DNA from 2 places in the Arthrobacter sp. Y3223166 genome. Region 2 is predicted to be linked to the other one. Evidence: riboswitches for the same ligand, from Rfam matches in the RefSeq annotation. Region 2 holds a riboswitch; the other holds the start of a gene.
What was found. Region 2 has a riboswitch for glycine ahead of gcvH (glycine cleavage system protein GcvH). Riboswitches for the same ligand answer to the same signal wherever they lie in the genome.

Region 1: it holds a riboswitch for glycine, as region 2 does, so the genes downstream of both, gcvP (aminomethyl-transferring glycine dehydrogenase) here and gcvH (glycine cleavage system protein GcvH) in region 2, are expected to answer to the same signal.

Annotation. Positions count from the first base shown of each region.
Region 1 covers NZ_JBNHGE010000041.1:3,514-8,512, forward strand. Annotated here, with positions in the region: gene gcvP (aminomethyl-transferring glycine dehydrogenase) at 1-2,132, opposite strand, end outside; glycine riboswitch at 2,304-2,403, opposite strand; gene AC5RUH_RS14170 (mycothiol transferase) at 2,529-3,041, opposite strand; gene AC5RUH_RS14175 (S66 family peptidase) at 3,173-4,222, opposite strand; gene AC5RUH_RS14180 (MFS transporter) at 4,259-4,999, opposite strand, start outside.
Region 2 covers NZ_JBNHGE010000001.1:219,240-224,238, forward strand. Annotated here, with positions in the region: gene AC5RUH_RS01100 (hypothetical protein) at 1-410, opposite strand, end outside; gene AC5RUH_RS01105 (peptidoglycan-binding protein) at 487-1,281, opposite strand; glycine riboswitch at 1,654-1,755, shown strand; gene gcvH (glycine cleavage system protein GcvH) at 2,203-2,589, shown strand; gene glyA (serine hydroxymethyltransferase) at 2,598-3,908, shown strand; gene AC5RUH_RS01120 (L-serine ammonia-lyase) at 3,918-4,999, shown strand, end outside.

The sequences.
Region 1 (4,999 bases), on a different contig from region 2:
CAGAAGGTCTTGTGCAGGTTCAGGTGGGAGACGTCGCCGCCGAACTTGCCCGGCTGCGCGAGTCCTACCAGCGCGTTGAGGTTGGCCCCGTCGATGTACACCTGCCCGCCGGCGGCATGGACCGCCTCGCAGACGTCGCGCACGTCGGCGTCGTACACGCCGTGCGTTGACGGATAGGTGATCATGATGGCCGAAAGCGCGTCGGCGTTCTGGTCGATCTTCGCGCGCAGGTCGGCGTGGTCGATGGTGCCGTCCGGTGCCGTGGCGACCACGACAACCTTCATGCCGGCCAGCACGGCCGAGGCGGCGTTGGTGCCGTGCGCGGAGGCGGGGATCAGGCAGACGTCGCGCTGGTCGTCGCCGTTGGCCAGGTGGTAGCGGCGGATGGCGAGCAGGCCGGCGTATTCGCCCTGCGAACCGGCGTTGGGCTGGATGGAGACGCCGGCGTAGCCGGTGATCGCCGCGAGGCGTTCCTCCAGATCGGTGATCAGCTCGCGCCAGCCGGCGGTCTGGCTGGCCGGGGCGAACGGGTGGATGGACGCGAATTCCGGCCAGGTCATCGCCTCCATTTCCGCCGTCGCGTTCAGCTTCATGGTGCACGAGCCCAGCGGGATCATGGTCCGGTCCAGGGCCAGGTCTCGGTCAGACAGGCGGCGCAGGTAGCGCAGCATCTGGGTCTCGGAGCGATGGCTGTGGAACACCGGATGGTCCAGGTAGGAGGAGCTGCGCAGCAGCTCCTCCGGCAGCTCGAAGCCGGCGTTCCCGGCCGTTTCGGCGGTCTTGCCGGCGGCGTCCTCCACGCCGAAGGCCTCCGCGACCAGGGCGAGGTGCTCCGCCGTCGTCGTTTCATCGGCGGAAATGCCGACGTGGTCGGCGTCGATGCGGCGCAGGTTCACGCCCTTGGCCTCGGCGGCGGCGGCGATCTCGGCGGCCTTGCCCGGAGCCTTCACCGTGAGGGTGTCGAAGAACCGGTCTGCCGCCAGCGCGTACCCGGCGCCGGTGAGCACGCCTGCCAGCGTGCGGGCGGCCTCATTGGCGTGCTGGGCGATCGCCTTCAGGCCCTCGGGGCCGTGGTAGACGGCGTACATGCTGGCCACGACGGCCAGCAGTGCCTGCGCGGTGCAGATGTTGGAGGTGGCCTTCTCGCGGCGGATGTGCTGCTCGCGGGTCTGCAGCGCCAGGCGGTAGGCGGGGCGGCCGGCGTCGTCCTTCGAGACCCCCACCAGGCGGCCGGGCAGGGAACGCTCCAGCCCCTTGCGGACGGCCATGTAGGCGGCGTGCGGGCCGCCGAAGAAGAGCGGCACGCCAAAACGCTGGGTGTTGCCGACGGCGATGTCCGCGCCCTGCTCGCCCGGCGGCGTGATCAGGGTCAGCGCCAGCAGGTCGGCGGCCACGGTGACCAAGGCGCCGCGCTCCTTGGCCTGCGCGATGACCGGAGCCTGGTCAAACACCCGGCCGGAGGCTCCCGGCTGCTGCAGCACGATGCCCGAGATGTCGCCGTCCGGCAGGCCGGCGGAGAGGTCGGCAACCTCTACGTCGAAGTCCAGCGCCTCGGCCCGGCCCTTGACGACGGCGATGGTCTGCGGCAGCAGGTCCGCGTCCAGCACGGTCTTGCCGGCGGATTTGGACTTGTTGGACCGGCGCATCAACAGCACGGCTTCGGCCACTGCGGTGGCTTCGTCCAGCAGGGAGGCGTTGGCGATCGGCAGCGCAGTGAGGTCCTGGACCATGGTCTGGAAGTTCAGCAGCGCCTCCAGCCGGCCCTGCGAAATTTCCGGCTGGTACGGGGTGTAGGCGGTGTACCAGGCCGGGTCTTCCACCACGTTGCGGCGGATCACCGGCGGCGTGATGGTGTCGTAGTAGCCCTGACCGATCATCTGCACGGCCGTCACGTTCTTCGCGGCGAGGGCGCGCAGGTCCCCCAGGACCTGGGACTCGCTGCGGGCGGCGGGCAGCGCCAGCGGTTCCTGCTGGCGGATGTCGGCGGGCACGGCCGCGTCCACCAGCTCGTCGATGCTGCCGTAGCCCAACTGCTTGAGCATGGTTTCCGCGTCGTTCCGGCGCGGACCGATGTGTCGGTCGGTGAAGGAGGCGCTGCCGGGCCGGGTAGCGCTGGTGGACTTAGCCGTCATGTGAGGAACTCCAGTTATCCCCGGCTGGGCTGACCATGCCGGTAGTGAAGGGTTCCTCCCCACTCTGTGACTGAACCTGAGAGATTCCGCAGGCTGTGGCCCAAGGGGCCGCCTCCTGCTTGCACCGTCGGTGAGCCGGTCCTGAACGGTCCGGCTGCTTTCCAGAGTTGCCTCTTCGCGGCGGTACAGGGGCCTGAGAGATTCCTGGGGAGGTATTGCTCCTACGGCGCCTGCTGACTGGTACCCAGCAGGACTCTCCCGCCGCATGTCGAAGGCTGTATGCAGTTGTACTGACTCCTTGAATGGTAGTCCAGCGGCTGGCGCGCAACAAGGCGGCGACGCCCGATGGCGCGGCTTGCAGCCGCCGCGGGGGCGCCGGAACCCGCGTGGCCGCCGCTAGGCATCGGTGCGCGAGAGCATGCCCTTCACGTAGGCGGCCTGTCCGACGTGCTCCAGGCAGTCGTCCAGGACGCTGACCAGCCGCACCCCCAGGCTGACGTGCGGGTCCCACCGGGTGTCCACGATCCGGTCCAGGTCATCCTCGCTCAGTCCGGCCAGATACTCCAGGGTGCCGGCATGGACGTCGTCGTAGTAGCCGCGCAGCAGGTCGGCCGATTCGACCCGGACGGCCGCCACCTGCTGCGACGTGTGGCCGTAGCCATGGTCCTTCCGGGGCAGCGGCAGGTCGAACCGCTCCGCCCAGCCGGTCAGCCAGTACTGGTCCGTGCCGGCGACATCGGCAATATGGTCGTCCTGGATGCGCGTCAGATGCCAGATAAGCCAGGCAATCGAGTTGCTGTCACCGCCGGGCCGGGCGGCCAGTTGTCCGGCGGCCAGCCCGTCCAGCACGGAGTGGACGCGCTCCTGGATCCTGCCGTAGGCATCTGCGAGCAGGTCGTTGAACTTCATGGCGCCTCCCGCCGGTCGACTGTGGCGCCAGCTTACCGGCCGGGGCCACGGCGAGGAATGCGTGCCTGCCCGCAGGCGCGGGGACGCTCACGCAGCCGCGCATCCGTCGCCCGGACCGCCTGCCTCAGCGGTCAACTGTAATCGGCCGTGATGGTTCGATCCCGGCCATTGAGCCGCATTGTCCCGCCGTAGGGCACGATCCATTGCGGACGGGTATGGCCGAACGGGACTCCGATGCAGACGACGGCGTGGTCGTTGTAGCGCTTTATCTCGGCGAGGACTGCATCGCGTTGCGCGGCGCGGAGCCGGGCACGCTCCTCCGCTGGCGGGACGGTACCGTGACTGCTCACCGGAGGCCGGGCGACGAGCACTCCTTCCACCGCCGAGAGGACGCCCCGTTCCCCCAATGCCCGGACCCATCTCTTGACCCACGCTGCCGGAGGCAACTCCTCACTGGTTTCAACAATCAGGATCGACCCCTCGAGGGCTCCCAGGGGCGGCAGCCGATCGGCCATGGCCAGCTGATCGATGACTTCCAGGCACCCGCCCCAGGTGCGGCCGGTCGCTTCCCGCTCGGGCCCCGCCCACGTCCACGGCTGCGTGGGTTCCCGTTCACCGAAGCTGACAAGGGCTTGTGGCGTCAGCCAGTCCGGCCCGAAGTCCTCGGACTCGCCTGGGTCAACAATCTCCAGCTCACCGCCCTTAAAGAGCGCTGCCTTCAGCGACGCGAGGTGCTGGTCGTCAATGTGCGGCCCGGCTCCGAGGTGCACCTGGGTCGAGCCCCCGTAGTAGCCTGCTATCCCGACCGACCACAGCCAGTTCAAGAGGTTCGTGTTGTCGCTGTAGCCCATGAAGATCTTGGGGTTCGCGGCGGCGAGACCGGCGTCCAGATGGGGAATGAGGGCTACCCGGTCGTCGCCGCCGATGGTCGCGAGGATGGCCCGGATGGCCGGGTCGGACAAAGCGGCGTGCAGATCCGCGGCGCGTTCCGCGGCGGAAGCGCCAAGCTTCCGGGTCGTCGGGTATTCCACAGGGACCAGTCCCGTTTCGGCGCTGAGTCGACGCATCGCCTGCTCGTGGACATCCGGCGCGAACCCGGGGGCAGCAAAGGACGGGGAGAGAATCGCGACCCGGTCACCGGGCTCAAGCTTGGGCGGGGACACAAGGGCATGGCTCGGCATTTCCCCATCCAACCACGCGCTGTGCCTCAGCGGCCGCTATCCATCCCGGGCCGAATCCTCCAGATAGCGGGGACGGCCCACGATGACCAGGCCCACCGCCAGGATGAGCAAGGCACCGCCCAGCAGGCCGAAGGAAGCACCCCAGCCGCCGCTGGCCTCGCGCAGCAGTCCGAACATCAGCGGGCCGGCGCAGGCGACCGTGTAGCCGATGCCTTGCGCGAACCCGGAGAGCAGCCCCGCGCCGGCCGTGGTGCGGGTCCTGAGGTTCACCAGCAGCAGGCCCAGCGCAAAGGTGCCCTGGCCGAGCCCCGCCAGGGTGATCCACAACCAGGTGCCGAACGAGGGTGACAGCAGCAGCCCGGCGTATCCGGCCGTGTAAAAGCCGATGAACAGCAGGCCCAGGCCCAGGGGATTGCGCAGCCGCCCCGCGATCAGCGGCACCAACAGACTGGTGGGCAGGCCCAGGATGGCGTAGTAGGCCAGCATGGTGCCCGCCGTCGGGGGCAGCATCCCGCTGTCCACCAGCAACGGCGGCAACCACGTGAACATGGCAAACGTGTTCGACAAGGTCCCGGCGAACACCAGAGCCAGGCCCCAGGCGACCGACGAGCGCCAGACACGGACCGACGTCGTCCCGACGGAACCGGCCTCAGCTCCCGCTGCGGGCTCCGAGGCTTCCGCAACGGGCGGCCCGTCGGCTCCTGCGGGGCCGGCCGCAGGCCCGGGGACGGTCACCGCCCCGGGGCCGGCAGCGCCGGGGCCGACTCCCGTGCCGGG
Region 2 (4,999 bases):
GCGATCAGCGGATGGAACAGGACGGCGAACGGAGCGGTCAGCTTCCGGGTCAGCGCGGGATCCGTGACCGTGTAGCGGAACCGCATGCCCAGCAGCGGGCTGGCCTTTTTGACGTCGGGCTGAGAGCCGTTCGCGAGCCGCAGCAGGCCCAGCGGCAGCAGCTGCTTTTCCATCAGGGTCTGCACGTTTCCGGCAGTGATCAGCCGGCCGGACGTCTCGCCGGCGTGTTCGGCTATCTGGTCGAGGCCCCGGACGCCGTCGATGCCTTCCAGGACCGCGTACAGGAGCGGGGTCAGCTGGAGCGTCTGGCCGTCCGCGCGCCGGACCAGCGCGGGCGGCTCCCGGTAGCCGGATCCCTGTGCCGGTCCGAGGAGCTGCACGCCGTCGGCCAGCGCCGGGACGTCAATCAAAGGGGCAGCCGACCGGCCGCCGGGCAACGGGTCACTCGTGGCCGGCGGCCGGCTCGGACTGATGCTCATTCAGGGGCTATTGTTCGAGATCGGACTGCTGGCCGGCGCTGGCCTCGGCGCTGCCGTCAATCTGCTGGTTGATGATGGCGTCCTGCTGCGCCACCGCGACGGCGTTGCTGTCGATCGAGCCGATATTCGCCGCCACCGCGGCGTCGATCGGCGCGGCAACGTTGGCGTTGGCTGCCACGGCGCCGTTGATCGGGGCGGCAATATCGGCGTCCGCGGCCAGATCGACGTTGACGTTGAGCAGGTTCCCGTCGAGGGTCGACCCGAGGCCGTCCGTGACGGATCCGGTGTCGGGCAGGGTCCCGTCCGGCAACGTGCCGTCGGGCAGGGTGCCATCGGGAAGGGTACCGTCGGGCAGCAGCGCCGGAGCAGTTTCCTCCTGCCCGGCGGCGCCCTCCTGGGCAAGGCCGGAAGCGCCGACGGCGGCGCCCGTCCCGGCAGCGGAACCGGCCGTTGCCCCGGCGTCCTCTACGGTGTCATTGCCCTGGTCGATGGTGCTGTCCTGGGTCGACTCGGCGGTCGCGTCGGCCGTGATGCCCTGATTGATGATGACGCCCTGGTCGGACAGGGCCTGCGCCGTGGAGCCGGACGAGAGGAGGTTCGCCGAGGCGGCGGCATCGATGGGGGCCGCCACGTTGGCGTTAGCCGCGACGGCCAGGTCGATCGGCGCGGCCGCATCGATGGCCAGGTCGAGATCGGCATTCAGATCCAGGATGGACGCGACTTCCTTGTCCGGCAGCGCGGTCCCGGACTGGGATTCGAGTTCCTCCGGCGATAGCGGCGTGCGTCCTATGTCGTTGCTCATCAAAATCTCCGTTTCCGGCGCAAAGCGCCATTCGTTCCAACCCGTTGTCGAAACCTGTCGATTCTTGTCAACGGCCCGGCGGTACCGGTGCCTCGGTCATCAGCCTTCCTCTCGACGACATCAACGCAAAGCATACTGATGAATCCATTTATTGTGTAGGCGCCGGCGTCCGCCCGCACGCGCAGCGGCGGACGCGGACTTGGACCGGCGCCGGCGGGACCGGAGAGTACGGCCGGCGGGGCGGGACCTTGAAGTGGCGGCCGAAAGTGACCCCAGTTGGCGACGCCTCCGGATGTTTGGCGGCGGGAATTTGGGATCCTACCGGCACTGTGTGTAGGGTGTGAGGCGAATCACCCACAACTGAATGCCTTTCGAACCGTGGCGGGAGAGACCTCTCCGCACACCATCCGGGCAGGCGCCGTAGGAGCAAATCCTCCCCAGGAATCTCTCAGGCCCATGTACCGCCGCGGCGAGGCAACTCTGGAAAGCAGCCCGGCAGCAGCCTGGCTCACCGACGGTGCAAGCGGAACACACTCCGCGGAATCTCTCAGGTCAAATACAGAGCGGGGAGGAACCCAATCCCAGCCGAGCCCTCGGGCCGGCCCAATCTTGGAGTTCCTCATGACTTCTGACCTGCAGCGGCGCGTCCTCCGCAGCCATCGCTCAAAGACTTGGTCGCCGGCCCTGGCCCCACCGTGATCCCCGCCCGTCGTTCCCGGTGCCCGGCGCCCTAAGCCTCGAGCCAAGGAGCCCGGGGATCCGGCCGCCATCCACCGCTTCACCGAAGCCACGATCACCGTCCGCACGTGCTTCCGCCCACGAAGCTCCAAGGCAGACGGAACGGGTGCACTGCAGGGACCGAGTCGACCTCGACCTTCTCTCATCTCCTCAACAAAAAGCGTGTTTAAGAAAGGCATCACAGTGAGCAAAGTCAACGCCGCACTACGATACTCCGCGGAGCACGAGTGGGTGGCCGCCGACGGTTCCGGCCCGTCCAAAATTGGCGTTTCTGCCGTGGCAACCGAGGCGCTGGGCGACATCGTGTACGTGGATCTCCCGGAGGTCGGTACCGTCGTGACGGCCGGTGAGACCTGCGGTGAAATCGAGTCCACCAAGTCCGTTTCGGACCTCTACTCCCCGGTGACCGGTGAGGTCATCGAAGTCAACGGTGACGCCGTGGCCGACCCGGCCTTGATCAACGATGACCCCTACGGCGCCGGCTGGCTGTTCACCGTCCAGGTGTCGGAGGAAGGACCGCTGCTCTCCGCCGAGGAGTACGCCTCCGCCAACGGTGGTGAAGTAGCGTGAGCGCGGCAATGGCGGCGGTCGCCAGCACCAGCCTGAACGTGGACCTGGGCGTCCTCGATCCGGAAATTGCCGCCCAGATCGACAACGAGCTGCGCCGCCAGCAGTCCGGGCTGGAAATGATCGCCTCGGAGAACCACACCCCCGTCGCCGTCATGCAGGCGCAGGGCTCGGTCTTGACCAATAAATACGCCGAGGGTTACCCGGGGCGCCGGTACTACGGCGGCTGCGAGCACGTGGACGTGATCGAGCAGCTGGCCATCGACCGGGTCAAGGAGCTGTTCGGCGCCGGCTTCGCCAACGTCCAGCCGCACTCCGGCGCCCAGGCGAACGCCTCCGTGATGCACGCCCTGATCAAGCCCGGCGACACGATCCTGGGCCTGAACCTGGCCCACGGCGGGCACCTGACCCACGGCATGAAGATCAACTTCTCCGGCCGGCTCTACAACGTGGCCGCCTATGGCGTCTCCGAGGAGGACCACCGGGTCGACATGGCCGAGGTGGAGCGGCTGGCGCACGAGCACCAGCCGCAGCTGATCATCGCCGGCTGGTCCGCCTATCCGCGCGAGCTCGACTTCGCGGAATTCCGCCGGATCGCCGACGAGGTCGGGGCGTACCTGATGGTGGACATGGCGCACATCGCCGGCCTGGTGGCCGCCGGCCTACACGCCAGCCCGGTGCCGCACGCCCACGTGGTCACGTCCACCACGCACAAGACGCTGGCGGGGCCGCGCGGCGGCATCATCCTGACCAACGAGGCGGACATCGCCAAGAAGATCAATTCCGCGGTGTTCCCAGGCCAGCAGGGCGGGCCGCTCGAACATGTCATCGCGGGCAAGGCCGTGGCGTTCAAGGTTGCCGCCTCCAAGGAATTCGCCGACCGCCAGCAGCGTACGCTGGCGGGCGCACGGATCCTGGCCGAGCGGCTGTCGCAGCACGACGTCGCGGAGAAGGGCATCACGGTGCTGACCGGCGGCACGGACGTGCACCTGGTCCTGGTCGACCTGCGCAATTCCGAGCTGGACGGACAGCAGGGCGAGGACCTGCTGGCGGCCATCGACATCACGGTGAACCGCAACGCGGTGCCGTTCGACCCGCGGCCGCCCATGGTCACCTCCGGCCTGCGCATCGGCACGCCGGCGCTGGCCACCCGCGGCTTCGGCGACGAGGCGTTCCGCCAGGTCGCGGACATCATCGCCGAGGCCCTCATCGCCGGGCCGGCCGCGGACCTGTCCGGTTTGAAGGCCCGGGTGGAGGCACTGGCCCAGGCGCACCCGCTCTACCCGGACCTGGCACCGGTTTCCGCAACCGAAGGGCGCTGAGGAGCCATCATGGCCGTCGGCGTCTTCGACCTCTTTACCGTGGGCATCGGTCCGTCCAGTTCGCACACCGTCGGTCCGATGCGGGCGGCCGCGGTCTTTGCCGGGGAACTGGTGTCAAGCGGCGTGCTGGACCGGGTGGCCGGGCTGCGGGTGGACCTGTACGGGTCCCTCGCGGCCACCGGCCGCGGCCACGGCACGTTCACGGCGGTGATGCTCGGGCTGGAAGGTTTCCAGCCCGAGCAGATCCTGCCCGACGACGTCGAATCCCGCCTGGCGGAGATGGCCTCGACCGGCGAGCTGCAGATGTGCGCGCGGGTCGAAGGCTCGGCCGGGCGGGTCCTGGCCTACCGGGTCGAGGACATGGTGCAGCACCCGCTCACCGTGCTGCCCCGGCACACCAACGGGATGAAATTCCAGGTGACCGACGACGCCGGCTCGGTCCTTCACGAGGCGACGTTCTTTTCCGTGGGCGGCGGCTTCGTGGTCCGCGACGGCGAGGAAGGTGCCGCCGCCCGGGAGCCGGATGCCGCCCAGGCGACGCTCCCCTACCCCTTCCGGACGGCGGCGGAACTGCTCGAACACTGCCGCAACACCGGCCTGGGCATCAGCGACATCATGATGCTCAACGAGAAGGCCTCGCGCTCCGAGGCGGACATCCGCGCAGGCCTGATCCACATCTGGCAGGTGATGGAGGAATGCAAGGACTCCGCCATCAGGCGCGAAGGTGTCCTGCCCGGCGGGCTGAACGTCCGGCGCCGGGCCCCCGCCTGGCATGAGCGGCTGCGCAAGGAAGACAAGGACCGGGACCACAAATACTGGCAGGAATGGGTCAACCTGGTGGCCCTGGCCGTAAACGAGGAGAACGCCTCGGGCGGCCGCGTCGTCACCGCACCGACCAACGGAGCGGCCGGCATCATCCCCGCGGTCATGTTCTACGCCACGCACTACGCGCCCGGCATGGACAAGGCGACGCAGGCGGACAAGGAAGACGTCATCGTCAAGTTCCTGCTGGCTGCCGCCGCCGTCGGGGTCCTCTACAAGGAGCAGGCCTCCATCTCCGGCGCCGAGGTCGGCTGCCAGGGCGAGGTGGG